Regions from separate parts of the Streptomyces sp. YS-3 genome, predicted to be linked through region 2. Evidence: riboswitches for the same ligand, from Rfam matches in the RefSeq annotation. Region 2 holds a riboswitch; the other holds the start of a gene.
The links. A riboswitch is a leader RNA that binds a small molecule or an ion and turns the genes downstream of it on or off. The one in region 2 is predicted to bind cobalamin.
Positions count from the first base shown of each region.

Region 1: it holds a riboswitch for cobalamin, as region 2 does, so the genes downstream of both, ACJA3G_RS10525 (HoxN/HupN/NixA family nickel/cobalt transporter) here and ACJA3G_RS03515 (ribonucleoside-diphosphate reductase subunit alpha) in region 2, are expected to answer to the same signal.

Region 1 covers NZ_JBJHPC010000084.1:6,864-15,239, reverse strand. Annotated here, with positions in the region: gene ACJA3G_RS10540 (aldehyde dehydrogenase family protein) at 1-828, shown strand, start outside; gene ACJA3G_RS10535 (helix-turn-helix transcriptional regulator) at 942-1,934, opposite strand; gene ACJA3G_RS10530 (NAD(P)H-binding protein) at 2,094-2,933, shown strand; gene ACJA3G_RS10525 (HoxN/HupN/NixA family nickel/cobalt transporter) at 2,926-4,161, opposite strand; cobalamin riboswitch at 4,159-4,365, opposite strand; gene ACJA3G_RS10520 (penicillin acylase family protein) at 4,455-6,785, opposite strand; gene ACJA3G_RS10515 (alpha/beta hydrolase) at 7,146-8,258, opposite strand.
Region 2 covers NZ_JBJHPC010000019.1:5,942-14,317, forward strand. Annotated here, with positions in the region: gene ACJA3G_RS03505 (DUF3311 domain-containing protein) at 33-287, shown strand; gene mctP (monocarboxylate uptake permease MctP) at 284-1,915, shown strand; cobalamin riboswitch at 2,034-2,188, shown strand; gene ACJA3G_RS03515 (ribonucleoside-diphosphate reductase subunit alpha) at 2,318-4,696, shown strand; gene ACJA3G_RS03520 (ribonucleotide-diphosphate reductase subunit beta) at 4,696-5,712, shown strand; gene def (peptide deformylase) at 5,780-6,412, opposite strand; gene ACJA3G_RS03530 (tetratricopeptide repeat protein) at 6,482-7,471, opposite strand; gene ACJA3G_RS03535 (HD-GYP domain-containing protein) at 7,585-8,376, opposite strand, start outside.

The DNA of each region.
Region 1 (8,376 bases), on a different contig from region 2:
CTCGACCGGGACGCGGTGGCCGTGGTGGAAGGCGGTGTTCCGGAGACGACCGCGCTGCTGGCCGAGCGGTTCGACCACATCTTCTACACCGGCAACGGCACGGTCGGCCGTATCGTCATGGCCGCGGCCGTCCAGCACCTCACCCCCGTCACCCTCGAACTGGGCGGCAAGTCCCCCGTCTTCGTCGACCGGGACGCCGATATCGCGACCGTCGCGGCGCGGCTGGCCGCGGGCAAGTTCCTCAACGCGGGCCAGACCTGTGTCGCGCCCGACTACGTCCTCACCGACCCCGAGACCGCCCGCGCCCTCGAACCGGCGCTGGTACAGGCGATCGAGGCGCTGTACGGGGCCGACCCGCAGACCTCCGCCGAGTACGGCCGTATCGTCAACGAGCGCCACTTCGACCGTCTGAGCGCGCTGCTCGACTCGGGCCGTGTCGTCACCGGCGGCCGGGGCGACCGCGCCACCAAGTACCTCGCGCCGACCGTCCTCGGCGATGTCGACCCCGCCTCGCCAGTGATGCGCGAGGAGATATTCGGGCCGATCCTGCCCATCGTGCCGGTGCCGGGCCTGGACGAGGCCATCGACTTCATCAACGACCGCGACAAGCCGCTGGCGCTGTACGCCTTCACCGAGTCCGACACCACCCGGGAGCGGCTGGCCGCCGAGACCTCCTCGGGCGGCCTGGGCCTCGGGCTGCCGCTGGCCCATCTCACCGTCTCCGACCTGCCGTTCGGTGGCGTCGGCGAAAGCGGAATGGGCAACTACCACGGCCGCTACTCCATCGAGACGTTCAGCCACCGCAAGGCGGTGCTGGCCGCCGGGTGACCGACGGCCGGTGAGGGGCCGGGACGGAACTCCGTTCCGGCCTCTTCGCCGTCCAGGCCGTCCAGGCCGTGTATGCCGTCTACGCCGTTTACACCATCTGGCCGTCTGGCCGTTTACGCCGGACCGTAGAGGGCGGCGAGTTCGGCCGCGAGGCCTGCCAGGTGCTCCCGGGCCTCGGGAGGTTCCAGGATCTCCACGCGCGCCCCGAGCCCGGCGAGCTGCGCGGCCACCACCTCCGGGGACGGGCCTTCGATCTCCATCTCCAGCCATCCGTCGGCCCGTTGCCCGCCCAGACGCAGCCGGCCGCCGAACAGCCCGGTGAGGACGCGCTCCGCCGTGGGCTCGGCCCGCCCCCGGACGGTCGCGCCGCGCATCCGCTCCTCCATCGGCGCGGCCAGCGTCCGCCAGGCCGTGGCCAGGTCGAATCCGTCCGGCCGGACGACGGGATCCCCAGTCGCCTCGACGGAGGTGACCCGATCGAGCCGGAAGATCCGCAACCCGACGTGGCCGGGTCCGGCGCTCTCCTCCCCCGCCTCCGACTGCTCCATCTCCGTACCGGCCACGAGGTAGGGGACTCCCGCCTTGGTGACGATGCCCAGTGGGTGGACCGTGCGGGTGCCAGCCGGGCCGCCGGGGCGGACGTATCCGAGCCGGATCCGCAGGCCGTCCACCACCGCCTCCTGCAACGCGTCCAGCAGGGGTGTGCCCGCCGTGACCGGCCGGCGCGACCAGTCCGTACCGTCCGTGGTGGCCGCCTTCGACGCCGCCTCGGCGTCCGGCCGGAGTGGGGCAGGCAGCGCCCGGATCAACTTCCGCAGCGCCGTGCGCAGTTCGGGCGAGACGGCCGACGGGCCCGCGACCAGGAACATGGCACGGATCTCGGCGGCGGTCAGCCCGGAGAGGTCGGTGCGGGCGCCGCCGACGAGGGACCAGCCGCCGCCCCGGCCGTGCTGCGAGTACACAGGGATGCCGGCGCTCGCCAGCGCCTCCAGGTCGCGGCGCGCGGTGCGCTCGGACACCTCCAGCTCCTCCGCGACCTCGCGCGCTGTCACCCGCCCCCGTGTCTGCAGGAACAGCAGGGTCGCCACCAGTCGATCGGCTCTCATGCCGGTCATTCTCTTTCGGAAACTGGCCAGGAGATGACCAGTTTGGCTTTGAGGATGAGTACAGATCGAGCGAGCACAGATCTAGCGCGAACGGATCAACACGAAGATCGAGCGTCGCGCCGACTGTGCCAGCACCTCACAACCAGCCAGGGAGAAACCATGATTGCGGTGACCGGAGCCACCGGGAACGTCGGACGGCATCTCGTACAGAACCTCGCCTCGACGGGTGAGCGCGTGACCGCCCTCTCCCGCCGGGCGCCCACGGATCACGTGCCCGGCAACGTGGAGTTCCGGCAGGCCGATCCGGGCCGGCCCGAGAGCCTCAAGCGCCCGCTCGACGGGGCCGAGGCCCTGTACCTCCTCGTCCCCGGTGGCGGCGACGGCCTCGACCCGTACGCCATCCTCGACACGGCGCAGGCCGCCGGAGTCCGGCGGGTGGTCCTGCAATCCTCGCAGGCCACCGCGACCCGCCCGGATTCCTTGGCGCACGCCCAGCTGCGCGCCTTCGAGGACGCCGTACGGCAGTCGGGCCTCCAGTGGACGGTCCTACGGCCCAGCGGCTTCGCCTCCAACACCTACATGTGGGCCCCTTCGATACGCTCCGACCGGACGGTCACCGCGCCCTTCGGCGATGTCGGCCTGCCGGTCGTCGATCCAGCCGACATCGCCGCCGTCGCCGCGGTGGCCCTGCGCGACGGGAGCCACGCGGACCGGACCTACGAGCTGACCGGCCCGGCCCCGGTCTCGCCACGCGAACAGGCGCGGGCGATCGGGGACGCGCTGGGAGCGCCGGTGCGGTTCGTCGAACAGAGCCGGGCCGAGGCGCGGGAGCTGCTGCTGCGCTTCATGCCGGAGCCGGTCATCGAGGGCACGCTTCGCATCCTCGGCGAGCCCACACCCGAGGAGCGACGGGTGAGCCCGGATGTGGAACGGCTCCTGGGCCGGGCTCCGCACACGTTCACGGAATGGGCGGCGGCGAACGCCACGGCCTTCAGCTGACAGCGTCCGGGGCGGGCGCGGGCGCGGCTGCTGCGGTCCCGTCGTGGGGTGCGGGTGCGGGTGCGGGCTCGTCGCGGGGCGCGCCCGGCCCGGTCCGGTCCGGCAGTGCGGCTGTCGCGGCGGCGCGCACCGCCCACCGCTGCTCGACCCTGGCGAACCGCCAGTACGCAAGCGCCGCCGCCCACACCGCGACGAACAGACCGACGATGATGAAGCCCACGTTGTCCAGGTCGAGGCCCGCGACCCACCCGGTGACGGCGTCCCGCAGGTCCAGCTTCTCGTGCAGCACGCCCACCAGCTCGATCGTGCCGATCAGGAAGGCCACCGCGATGGACAGTCCCGTGATGGTGAGGTTGTAGAACACCTTGCGCACCGGGTTCGAGAACGCCCACTGGTAGGCGAAGTTCATGAAGGTGCCGTCGATGGTGTCGAACAGGCTCATCCCCGCCGCGAACAGCAGCGGCAGGCACAGCACCGCGTACCAGGGCAGCCCGGCGGCGGCGCCCGAGCCGGCCATCACCATCAGGGTGACCTCGGTGGCGGTGTCGAAGCCGAGCCCGAAGAGGAAACCCAGCGGGTACATCTGGCCCGGCCGGGTGATCGACTTGGTGAAGCGGCCCAGCAGACGGTTCATGAACCCCCTTGAGTCCAGGTGCTGTTCGAGTTCGGCTTCGTCGTACGTCCCGGCGCGCATGGCCCGGAACACCCGCAGGATGCCGACGAGGGCCAGCAGGTTGAGTGCGGCGATGAGGTAGAGGAACGATCCGGAGACGGTCGTTCCGACCACACCGAGGGTCTGGTGGGTCGGTGAGTCGTCGTTCATCAGAGTGCCCGCGAGTTGTGCGCCCCCGGCCACCAGCGCCGCCATCACGACGACGACGCTGGAGTGCCCGAGCGCGAACCAGAAGCCGACCGACACCGGCCGTTTGCCGTCGGCCATCAGCTTGCGGGTCGTGTTGTCGATCGCGGCGATGTGGTCGGCGTCGAAGGCGTGCCGCATACCGAGGGTGTAGGCGGTGACGCCGAGGCCGAGGCCGAACGTCTTCGAGCCGACCTCGTAGTGCTCGGGCACGACCAGCAGGAACAGGATGCCGAACGCGACGACATGCAGGGCGGCGATCACCGCCAGCAGCCATGCGGTACGTACGGTGTCCTCGCGCCGCCAGTGGAATGTGGCGGCAGGGGTGGGCAGGGTCATTCGTTCACGCTCCAGCACCTCGTGGATCATTACGCGAGATGCCGTGGCCGGTCTCCTGGCTTCCGGGTGTCGCACCGTCCCCGCCTTCCCAGCGGCCTACGGCCACCAGTGGCACAACGGGACGGGCTACCCGAAGCCGTTCATGGCCTGAACGACGTGGGGCCCGATCACAGTGGCGAGGGCCGCTCCGGTCTTGCACCGGTCTTCCCGAACACCACGGCCCGCCAACCGTAGGTGCGACCCGCCTCACCTGCAAGTCTGGCCGCAAGCAGGGGTATTGCAGATCACATTCCGGGAGCCTGCCCGGCGGGCCCCGCCATGAGTCAGCCGCGCAGGACGGTGATCCGCAGACGTGGGTCGGAGGCTATCTCCGCCTCGGTGAACCGTTCCGTGACCCACTGTTTGCGCGAGAAGAGCACGGTCTGGTCGGTGTAGTGGGGCGACTTCGGGTTGGCGGACTGCCCGTAGGTGAGGATCGTCCGCGTGCGGGGGCCCTGGGGGGTCAGCTCCGTGGCCATGACGAAGCTGGAGCCGGAGGCGCGGTCCTGCGGGGAGGCGGGACGGGTGGCGCCGCCGCTGCCGGACGTGGGTGTCGCGTTGACGACGTTGAAGCAGCCCTCGGCGCCGGAGCAGCCGGGCAGCGGTATCCCCGCCCAGCGCTGCACCCTGCCGATGGGCGCGTCCAGTGGCACCTTGTCGGCGGCCAGTTCGCGCACGGCGTCGGCCAGCGCCCGCCGCACCCGGGGCTCGTCGCCGTTGAGGCCGCGCGGAGTGGTGAGCGGCCGGGCCGGGTCGTACGGAACGCGCCACCACGGGTGCGGACCGCTCACTCGGGTACGGAACGCCTGCCACAGCACGGATCCACGGCTGTCGGCGTCGTCGCGGGTGTCCCAGGCCGCCAGCACGTCACAGGCGGCGCGCACATCCACCTCGGTGCCGTCGGTCGCGGTCAGGACGGGGTGCGCGCGGCACATCGCGACCGCGTCGTCCCGCCCCAGCTCCGCCGTGTAGTTGCGGTCTCCGAGCATGCTCGCCTGGAGGGTGGGCAGGCTGAACCCCGGTGCGCCGAGGCCGTCGGTGCCGTCGCGCCGGTCCGCGATCATCCGGAGCCCGAGCTGGGCACGCGGTCCGAGGGGCGCGCCGGCGCGGTACATCTTCGGATATCCGGTGAGCGGCGCCGAGGGGTTGGTCAGGGCCGAGTCGTTGTTGGAGTTGGCCACGTAGTCGGTCCGGGTCAGCCGGGGCTGGTGGCCGGGGCCGAAGACGCCCGGGACGACCGCGTCGGGGTCGCTGCCCCAGTCGCAGGCCGAGGTGGAGCCGTCGAGCACGCCCGGGAGGTCGTTGTCCTGGCCCGGCAGGGCGCATCGCTTCAGCTGGTCGTCGGTGACATGCGGCACGGCGGAGGAGTCGTTGAAGTACGTGGCGCCGGTGGAGTCCGAGGCGATCGTGTACGTCCAGGGGATGCCCTGGTACGTCTGGTGCGCCTGCCTGAGCTCGGCCACGGAGTGCGACCTGCCGATCGCCAGCCACTCGTTCATCGAGCGGAGGTTGTCGGCGTTGGCGTCCCTGAGAGCGTACGCCTCGGTGCGCGTCCAGCCGTCGGCGAGGACCGGCCCGTACCGGGAGGTGTAGAGGGTGGTGGTGACGGTGGAGAGCTTGCCGTCGGTGCCCCGGACGGTCACCGGGACGGCCCGGCGCCCCATGGGCACCGCCTTTCCGTCGAGGAGGTAGCTGGTCGGGTCGTCCGGCGCGAGGGTGAGGCGGTAGAGCGAGGCGTGGTCGGCGTAGCTCGTGGTGTGTGTCCAGGCGAGGGTGCGGGTGTGCCCGATCTCGATGAGCGGGGTGCCGTAGATGCCCCCGCCCGCGACGTCGATGACACCCGGGATCGTCAACTGCACCTGATAGAAGCGGTCGGCGCCGATCCATGACAGGTGCGGATTGGCCAGCAGCATGCCGTCGTGGCCGCGGGTCACCTCACGGCCGAGCGCCCAGCCGTTGCTGCCCAGCTCGTCACGGCGCGGCCGGGTGCTCCTCGACAGGGTGGCCGCCGGGAGGGTGGACGTCTTCGGGGTCGAGGCTGCCACACGTGCGTCGCGTGCCGTCGCCCCCTCGCGCGCGGGTTTGGTGGCCTTGCCGACGGCCGGCGGGGTCGCGGTGGCGACGTTCTGCTGGAATGCCGACGCTCCCGCGGCCCCGTTGACCTCGTGGACGAGGTTCCAGATGTCCATGGCGTTGATCGGGCCGACCCAGGGCTTGCCCTTGCACGTCGGGTCCGGCAGCTGGGCGACACCGGTTTCGCGCAGGTATCGGTTGTACCCGTCGGCGTACCCCTCGACCATCCAGCGCAGCTCGGGCGTCGGGCCCAGCGGCGCCGGGCGGTCGAGCAGCCGCCGGACCGTACCGGCCTGCCGCAGCCCCTGGTGATAGGTGTCGCTCGCCAGGTTGGGCGTACCGTCGGCGGTCGTCCCGGTGGGGCCGAGATACCGGGAGCGCTCGCCGCGCAACGTCATGACCTGGTCGGCCAGTTGGCACAGGTTGTCCTGCGCGAACGCGTACCCGTATCCATACCCCAGCCCGCCAAAGTCCTTGGCCAGGACGTGCGGGATTCCGTACGCGGTGCGGCGGATCTGGGCCGTGCGGCCGTGGTCGCCCACCCGTCTGCCGTCCGGTTCCGCCGCGGAGGACGGGGGCGCGGGTAACAGCGCTGTGGCACCGCAGGCCAGGCAGAGAGCGGCCACCGCGGACCTCAGCCTGCGCTTGCCCGGTGTCCTGTGACGTGTCGTCGGCTCATGTCGATCACTCAGCATGTCCGCAAGCGTGCCGCGTCGGCGGGTGGAGCCACATCAGCCCGACGAGCGAACCTCACGCCCGGTGAGTGGACCCATGGATGTACACCCTGGGGTGGACGAACGGCGCCGGGCGTGGTGGCTCCTCATCCCGGGCCCCGTTCACCGCTCATCGCCCCGAGGGCAGGCACCCCGGTCCGGGCACCCCCGGGTTTGCCCGTTCCCGGCTCAGGACGCCGGCGTGGGTCCCTCGATCTGTTCGCTGATCCACTGCATGCTGCTCGCGTCCATCCCCTTCACATACGTCAGGGCGTTGTGCCGGCCGCCCTGGATGACTTCGAGGTGGGTGTGGATCGGGCCCTTGTTGCCGTAGGTGGCGATGTACTTGTTCACCTTGGGGATGACGGACGACTCCTTGGTGCCGTACTGGAAGGCGAGGTACACGTCCGGCCCCTTGGCAGCGATGAGCCGCTTCGAGAGCACCTCGGGGTTGTTCTCCGCCTTCTCCTTGAGGTGGCCGCTCCACAGCGGGGAGTCCGGGACGATGTCGGGACCGGAGGCGATGACGGCCTTGAACTTGTCGGGGTGCTTGAGGACGGCCTTGAGCCCGGCGAAGCCGCCGGAGGAGGAGCCCATGAAGGCCCAGCCGTCGCGCGACTTGATCGTGCGGAAGTTCTGCCGCATGAGGTCGGGCACGTCCTCGGTGAGCCAGGTGCCCATCTTGGGCTGGCCGGGGATGTCGCTGCCGTCCCAGTAGAGCCCGCCGTCGTCCGGCTTGGGGTTGAGCACCGGCATGGCCAGCAGGAACGGTTTGCCCTTGCCCTCCTCGGCCCACTTGGAGATGGACGACTCCAGCTTGAGGTTGTTGTCCATCCAGTAGTTGTTGGGGAAACCGGGGCCGCCGGGCAGGGCGATCAGGACGGGGAAGCCGCTCTTCTCGTACTTGGGGTCGTCGTACTCCTTCGGCGCCCAGACCCACACCTTGCCCGTGAAGCCCGACTTCTTGCCGGTGATCTTCACGACGCCGACGTGCGTGCCGTTACCGAGCGTGCTGGAGATCTTGAAGTCGGCGGCCGGTCCCGTCGGCATCAGGGTCTTGGAGTCCACGGGCTTCTGCGGGGCGCCACCCGGCTTGTTGTCGATCTTGCCGTACGAGATGGGGTCGCCCTTGTCCGTGAAGGGCGGTATGTCGAAGTAGCTCATGACCGGCCACGCGATCGCCGTGAGCAGCCCCACGCAGACGACCACGAGAAGCCACCGCCTGGCCTTTGAGGCGCGGCGGTGACCCCGGGACTCGTACGTCTCGGCCCCGTCCCTGGTCCTGGTGGTCGCGTGCGACATCGATGGCTCCGGCTTGCTTCGGCCCCTTGGGGGCACGACGGTCATGTTCCGCCTCCGGGGATGGACAAAGCAGCTGCAAGGGTTCCAAATTTGCCAAACTGTGATCAACGTTTGACGA
Region 2 (8,376 bases):
ACAGGTGAGCACAGTGAGGGGACGGAGCCACCATGCCGGAAACAACGCAAACGCCGAGAGCGGTGATCACGCCGGTGCGCGTGGTCATCGCGCTCTGCCTGATCGCGCCCTTCGTGGCGATGCTGTGGGTCGGTTCGTACGCGAAGGCCGACCCGGCCCTCGCCGGGATCCCGTTCTTCTACTGGTACCAGATGCTGTGGGTGATCATCTCCACCGCGCTCACGATGCTCGCGTACAAGCTGTGGCAGCGTGACCAGCAGGGCCGCAAGGCGGGTGAGGGCAAGTGACGCTCGCAGCCAAGGACGGGGTGAACGGCGTCGCGCTCGGCGTCTTCATCTTCTTCTTCCTCGCCGTGACGGTCGTCGGCTTCATGGCCGCCCGCTGGCGCCGCGCCGAGAACGAGCACAGCCTCGACGAATGGGGGCTGGGCGGGCGCTCGTTCGGCACCTGGGTCACCTGGTTCCTGCTCGGCGGTGACCTCTACACGGCGTACACCTTCGTCGCGGTCCCGGCGGCGGTGTACGCGGCGGGCGCGGCCGGGTTCTTCGCGGTGCCGTACACGATCCTCGTCTATCCGCTGATCTTCACGTTCCTGCCGCGGCTCTGGTCGGTCTCGCACAAGCACGGCTATGTGACGACCTCGGACTTCGTCCGCGGCCGGTTCGGCTCCAAGAGCCTCTCGCTCGCGGTCGCGGTCACCGGCATCCTCGCCACGATGCCCTACATCGCGCTCCAGCTCGTCGGCATCCAGGCGGTGCTGGACGTGATGGGCATCGGCGGCTCCGGCAACTGGTTCGTCAAGGACCTGCCGCTGCTGATCGCGTTCGCGGTGCTCGCCGCGTACACCTACTCATCGGGTCTGCGCGCCCCCGCCCTGATCGCGTTCGTGAAGGACACGCTCATCTACATCGTCATCCTGGTGGCGATCATCTACATCCCGATCAAGCTCGGCGGCTTCGACGACATCTTCGCGGCGGCCCGGCACAAGTTCGAGACGCCCAACGCGGCCGGCAAGCCCACCGGCGCGCTGGTGCCCGGCGAGGCGGGCCAGTGGACCTACGCCACGCTCGCCCTCGGCTCCGCGCTGGCGCTGTTCATGTACCCGCACTCGATCACGGCGACCCTCTCCTCCCGCAGCCGCAACGTCATCCGCCGCAACACCACGATCCTGCCCCTGTACTCGCTGATGCTGGGTCTGCTCGCGCTGCTCGGCTTCATGGCGATCGCCGCCGGGGTCAAGGTCAAGAACGGCCAGCTGGCCATCCCGCAGCTCTTCGAGGACATGTTCCCGGACTGGTTCGCGGGCGTGGCCTTCGCGGCGATCGGCATCGGCGCGCTCGTCCCGGCGGCCATCATGTCGATCGCGGCGGCGAACCTGTTCACCCGCAACATCTACCGGGACTTCATCAAGCCGGACGCCACGCCCAGGCAGGAGGCACAGGTCTCCAAGATCGTCTCGCTCCTGGTGAAGGTGGGCGCGCTGGTCTTCGTCCTGACCATGGACAAGACGGTCGCGATCAACTTCCAGCTGCTCGGCGGCATCTGGATCCTGCAGACCTTCCCGGCCCTGGTGGGCGGTCTGTTCACGCGCTGGTTCCACCGCTGGGCGCTGCTCGCGGGCTGGGCGGTCGGCATGGCCTACGGCACGCTCGCCGCGTACGGGGTCGCCTCCCCCACCCAGAAGCACTTCGGCGGCAGCTCCAAGGAGATCCCCGGCATCGGTGAGATCGGCTACATCGGCCTGACGGCCTTCGTCCTGAACGTGGTGGTCACGGTGGTCCTCACGTTCGTCCTGCGGGCCGTGAAGGCCCCTGACGGGGCCGACGAGACGTCCCCGCAGGACTACACGGCGGACGCGGGCGACCCTGGCGTACAGACGGAGCTGCCCCCGGCGACGGCGGGCTCCGCGCACTAGCCGCCCCCTCCTCCGTACGCGACGACGGGCCGCCGGGAATCCGGCGGCCCGTTGTCGCGTTGCGGGAGGACGAGTTGACGCTCCGACACCCTCCGAAGCCGACACGACACAACATGTGGGGGTGCCGCCGGAGCCCGGCACAAGATGTATGCTCATGCTCGCTGTCGCCGCAGGGGAATCCGGTGCAAATCCGGAACTGTCCCGCAACGGTGTACTGGTACGCATTCGCGTACTTGTTCAGTCCGAGGACCTGCCGGACAGCGCGCCCTGACCGTCCGGTCCGGGTGCCGAGACGTCCGGGCCTCGCGGAATGGGCAGTGGACGCGGCGTACCCCCGAGGGGGTGTGTCCGTGTGCCCGCGCACTTCCCAGAGGCCCCGTGCCGAGCGAGGAGTGCCCCCACGTGACCATCGCCCCTGCGGATCCCGCTTCAGCGATCACCGAGGAGTCGGTCGACGCCCCCGGGACCGCGCTGCTGCGGACCCTGACCGACCTCACCGCCGATCTGGTGGACACCGACCCCGGCCGGGTCGCCGCCGCCGCGCTGCGCGGACGCAACGCGCGCTCGGACGAGGCGGAGCTGCGTGGGCTCGCCACCGAGGCCGCCGCGGGTCTGATCTCCGAGGACCCGGCGTACTCCCGCCTCGCCGCCCGGCTGCTGACGCTCACGATCGCCGAGGAGGCCGCGGGCCAGGGCTCGGTCTCGTTCTCCGAGTCGGTCGAGGTCGGCCACCGCGAGGGGCTGATCGCGGACCGCACCGCCGACTTCGTGCGGCTGCACGCGGCCCGGCTCGACGCGCTGGTCGCGGCCTCCCTCGCGGACGGCGCCGACGACCGCTTCGGCTACTTCGGCCTGCGCACGCTCTACTCCCGCTACCTCCTGCGCCACCCGATCACCCGCCAGGTCATCGAGACCCCGCAGTACTTCATGCTCCGGGTCGCGGCGGGCCTGGCCGAGGACGACTCGGTGCGCGCGCTGGACGAGGTCGCCTCGCTGTACGGGCTGATGAGCCGGCTCGACTACCTGCCGTCCTCCCCCACGCTCTTCAACTCCGGTACCCGCCACCCGCAGATGTCCAGCTGCTACCTGCTGGACTCCCCGCTGGACGAGCTGGACTCGATCTACGACCGCTACCACCAGGTGGCGCGCCTGTCCAAGCACGCCGGCGGCATCGGCCTGTCGTACTCCCGCATCCGCTCGCGCGGTTCGCTCATCCGGGGCACCAACGGCCACTCCAACGGCATCGTGCCGTTCCTGAAGACGCTGGACGCCTCGGTGGCGGCGGTCAACCAGGGCGGCCGGCGCAAGGGCGCCGCGGCGGTGTACCTGGAGACCTGGCACTCCGACATCGAGGAGTTCCTGGAGCTGCGCGACAACACCGGCGAGGACGCCCGGCGCACCCACAACCTGAACCTGGCGCACTGGATCCCGGACGAGTTCATGCGCCGGGTGGACGCGGACGGCACCTGGTCACTGTTCTCCCCCGCCGACGTGCCCGAGCTGGTCGACCTGTGGGGCGACGAGTTCGACGCCGCCTACCGCAGGGCCGAGGCCGCGGGTCTGGCCCAGAAGACGATCCCGGCGCGGGACCTGTACGGCCGGATGATGCGCACCCTGGCGCAGACCGGCAACGGCTGGATGACCTTCAAGGACGCCTCCAACCGGACCGCCAACCAGACGGCGGAGCCCGGCCACACGGTCCACTCCTCCAATCTGTGCACCGAGATCCTGGAGGTCACCGACGACGGCGAGACGGCCGTCTGCAACCTCGGCTCGGTCAACCTCGGCGCCTTCGTGCTGGCCTCCGGCGAGATCGACTGGGAGCGTCTGGACGCGGCCGTCCGCACCGCCGTGACGTTCCTGGACCGGGTCGTCGACATCAACTTCTACCCGACCGAGCAGGCCGGCCGCTCCAACGCCAAGTGGCGTCCGGTGGGCCTGGGCGCGATGGGCCTCCAGGACGTCTTCTTCAAGCTGCGCCTGCCCTTCGACTCCCCCGAGGCGAAGGCGCTGTCGACCCGGCTCGCCGAGCGCATCATGCTCACCGCGTACGAGGCGTCCTGCGACCTCGCCGAGCGCTCGGGCCCGCTGCCGGCCTGGGACAAGACCCGTACGGCCCGCGGTGTGCTGCACCCCGACCACTACGACGTCGAGCTGAACTGGCCGGAGCGCTGGGCGGCGCTGCGCGAGCGGATCGCCGCGGTGGGCATGCGCAACTCGCTGCTGCTCGCGATCGCCCCGACCGCGACCATCGCCTCCATCGCCGGTGTCTACGAGTGCATCGAGCCGCAGGTCTCCAACCTCTTCAAGCGCGAGACGCTCTCGGGTGAGTTCCTCCAGGTCAACGCCTACCTGGTGGAGGACCTGAAGCGGCTCGGCGTGTGGGACGCGCAGTCCCGCGAGGCGCTGCGCGAGGCGAGCGGCTCGGTCCAGGACTTCAGCTGGATCCCGGCCGACGTGCGCGCGCTCTACCGCACGGCCTGGGAGATCCCGCAGCGCGGCCTGATCGACATGGCCGCGGCCCGTACCCCGTTCCTGGACCAGTCGCAGTCGCTGAACCTGTTCCTGGAGACGCCCACCATCGGCAAGCTGTCGTCGATGTACGCGTACGCCTGGAAGCAGGGGCTGAAGACGACGTACTACCTGCGCTCGCGCCCGGCCACGCGCATCGCCCGCGCCGCACAGGCCAGCGCCCCCATCCCCGTCCAGCAGGCCGCCCCCGACGCCGACGCGGTCGCCTGCTCCCTTGAGAACCCCGAGTCCTGCGAGGCCTGCCAGTAATGACCGCCAACTCCGAGAAGAACCTGCTCGACCCGGGCTTCGAACTGACCCTGCGTCCGATGCGCTACCCGGACTTCTACGAGCGCTACCGGGACGCGATCAAGAACACCTGGACGGTGGAGGAGGTCGACCTCCACTCCGACGTCGCCGACCTCGCCAAGCTCTCGCCGGGCGAGCAGCACATGATCGGCCGGCTGGTGGCGTTCTTCGCCACGGGCGACTCGATCGTGGCGAACAACCTGGTCCTGACGCTGTACAAGCACATCAACTCCCCCGAGGCGCGGCTGTACCTGAGCCGCCAGCTCTTCGAGGAGGCCGTGCACGTCCAGTTCTATCTGACGCTGCTCGACACCTATCTGCCCGACCCGGACGACCGCGCGGCGGCGTTCGACGCGGTGGAGAACATCCCCTCCATCCGTGAGAAGGCGCAGTTCTGCTTCAAGTGGATCAACGAGGTCGAGAAGCTCGACCGGCTGGAGACCAAGGCCGACCGCCGCCGCTTCCTGCTGAACCTGATCTGCTTCGCCGCGTGCATCGAGGGCCTGTTCTTCTACGGCGCCTTCGCGTACGTGTACTGGTTCCGCTCGCGCGGTCTGCTGCACGGCCTCGCCACCGGCACCAACTGGGTGTTCCGCGACGAGACGATGCACATGAACTTCGCCTTCGAGGTCGTGGACACCGTCCGCAAGGAGGAGCCGGAGCTCTTCGACGACGCGCTCCAGCAGCAGGTCACCGACATGATCAAGGAGGCCGTCGAGGCGGAGCTCCAGTTCGGCCGTGACCTGTGCGGCGAGGGTCTGCCGGGTATGAACACGGCGTCGATGCGCGAGTACCTCCAGTGCGTCGCCGACCAGCGCCTCACGCGCCTCGGCTTCGCGCCGGTGTACGGCTCCTCGAACCCGTTCTCCTTCATGGAGCTCCAGGGCGTCCAGGAGCTCACGAACTTCTTCGAGCGCCGCCCGTCCGCCTACCAGGTGGCGGTCGAGGGCTCGGTGGGCTTCGACGAGGAGTTCTAGCCCCCGCGTACGGCGAAGGGCCCCGCACCGTCCGTGGTGCGGGGCCCTTCGCCGTACGTATGGACGGCTACGCGTTCGGGACGATCTCGTAGCGGGGCGTGTTCTCCGCCATCTGCCGCAGCGCGTCCTTGCGGTCGCGCTTGGACAGGCGGTCGATGTACAGGTAGCCGTACAGGTGGTCCGTCTCGTGCTGGAGGCAGCGGGCGAAGTAGCCGGTGCCGCGGACCCGGATCGGGTTGCCCTGGGCGTCCTGGCCGCGGACCACCGCGTAGTCGGGGCGGGCCAGCTCCGCGTAGGCGGTGGGGACCGAGAGGCAGCCCTCGTTGGACTCGTCCAGGACCCGGCGGTCGGCGGGGAGCTCCTCCAGGACCGGGTTGCACACGGCGCCGACGTGGCGCACGCCCTCGTCGTCCGGGCAGTCGTAGACGAAGACCTTCAGGTCCACGCCGATCTGGTTGGCGGCCAGGCCCACGCCCTCGGCGGTGCGCTGGCTGGCGAACATGTCGTCGATCAGCGCGGCGAGCTCGTCGTCGAACTCGGTGACGTCCTTGCACTCCTTGTGCAGCACCGGGTTGCCGACGACCGTGATGGGCCGGGACGTGCCCCGCGCGCGGTACGCCTGCTCGCGCTCCTCGCAGTCCTCCGTGTCGACGACGAACCCGTCGTTCGCGGCCTGCTGGTCCGTCTCCTGCTGCGACATCTGTGCCGTACGCCTTCCTCATAACCCGGTTCCGAACCCGTACAGCCTAGGGCCTGTCCGGGGGGACGGTCAGCAGACTTCTTCGAGATCCCGCCACTCGCGGCTGTCGGGGCTGTCCGCGACCCAGCCGTCGAGCAGTCCGCGCACCAGCCCGGGCGGCGCCGCGATCCCGCACTCGCGCTCGGGCACCCACAGGTCCCCGGCCGTGCGGTGGCCCAGCGGGCCCGGGTGGCCCGGCTCGCTGTGGTCGTGCGGGTCCAGGTGCTCGCCGTCGCCCTCGTCGCTGGGCATCGTCGACTCCGAGCAGGCCCGGCACAGCAGCCGCACCGACGACGACCAGTCCTCGGCGGCGAAGCCCGCGTCGGCCGCGAGGCGCTCCAGGGCGTCCCGGTCGGCCTCGGTGGCGGCCTCCAGGAGCACCACCCAGGTGGGCACCGGCGAGGGCGCCCACAGCTCGATCTCGTCGAAGACGGGGAAGGAGGGCCCGGCCGCGACCGTGCGCTCGCCGTGCGGCACCCCGTCGTGCAGGACCACCTCGCCCCAGCGCCGCCCGGAGGACGGCAGCGGGATCGACAGGACCTCGATCCGCGCCGGGTCCAGCCTGCGGCCCCACACCACCTCGGCCTCGCCCTCGGGCGAGAGCCGCACGGCCGCGCTGCCCAGCTCCATCCCCAGCGGCTCACCGGTGCCGGTGGCCGTCTCCTGATAGCCGCGCACCTTGAGTCCGTACGCCTGCCAGGCCCGCCGCGCCAGCGGCCAGTCCTGGAGCGCCGTGGCGGCGATCCCGACGTTCCACCAGTCCGGGGCGCCGGTCTCCTTGTCCAGCAGCGCCACGGCCCGCAGGCCCGCCGCCCGCGCCTGCTCCCAGTCGTGCCGGAACTTGTGGAGCAGCGCCAGGTTGAACCAGGACTCGGAGAGCCACGGTTCCAGGTCCGCGGCGCGCGTCAGCAGCGCGCCGGCGTCCTCGTACCTGCCGTCGCCGATCAGCGTGAACGCACGGTCCGTGGCCTGCCGCCACGAGGCGGAGGGCCGGTGCCGTCCCTTGCCGAAGATCCTCACGATTCCCGCCTGCCCAGACCGACCTGCCTCCGAGCCGGTCTTCGGTCTCCCAGTTTTCTGGGTTCTTTCGCATCCAACCATGCCCGGCCGGAAGGCCGCTCATTACTCCTGGGTTACCCAGGTGCCGCCAGGGTCAGACAGCCCCTGGCCAGGACGCGTGCGAGGGATTCGACGACCTCGGGCTGATAGTCCCGTCCGGTGCCCAGCCGGAGCCGCTCCAGGGCGTCCAGCGAGCTGCCCGGCCCGCCCGGGGGGCCCGCGAGGTCGTCGTAGGCGTTGACCGCGCGCACGATCCGGGCGGGCAGCGGCTGCTCGCGGTACGGGTCGGCCTGCCGTTCCACGATCACCGCGACCTCGGCGGGCACCCCGGTCTGGCGCACCACGGCCCCGCCGAGAAGGGCTATCCGGCGCTGTTCGGCGGCGGGCAGCAGCGCGGTGGCCCCGGCGGGCACCGGGTCGACCAGCGAGAGCTGGCCGATGTCGTGCATCAGCGCCGCGTACTCCAGGACGGTCAGCTCGGACTCGCTCAGCCCCAGCTCGCGCCCGACGGCCCGGCTGAGCACCGCGACCCGGCGGGCGTGGCCGGGCTGGGTGTAGCCGGCGATCTCGGTGGCGCGGGCGAGCGAGGTGATGGTCTGCCGGTAGGTGGTGCGCACGGCCGCGTACCGCCGGAACGCCAGCTGGGTCAGGAGCAGCGGCACACAGAACACCGGCAGCGCCCACAGCCCCGCCACGGCGACCGCGAGGGCGATGACGGCCCCGGTGGCGCAGACCGCCGAGCCGACGCCGAGCAGCGCCCGCAGCTCGTCGCGGAGCAGCGGGCCGTACGGGAAGGAGGTGCGGGACCGCAGCAGCGCGGCGGCGACGACCGCGTCGCACAGGGCGGTGAGCACCAGGACGAGCAG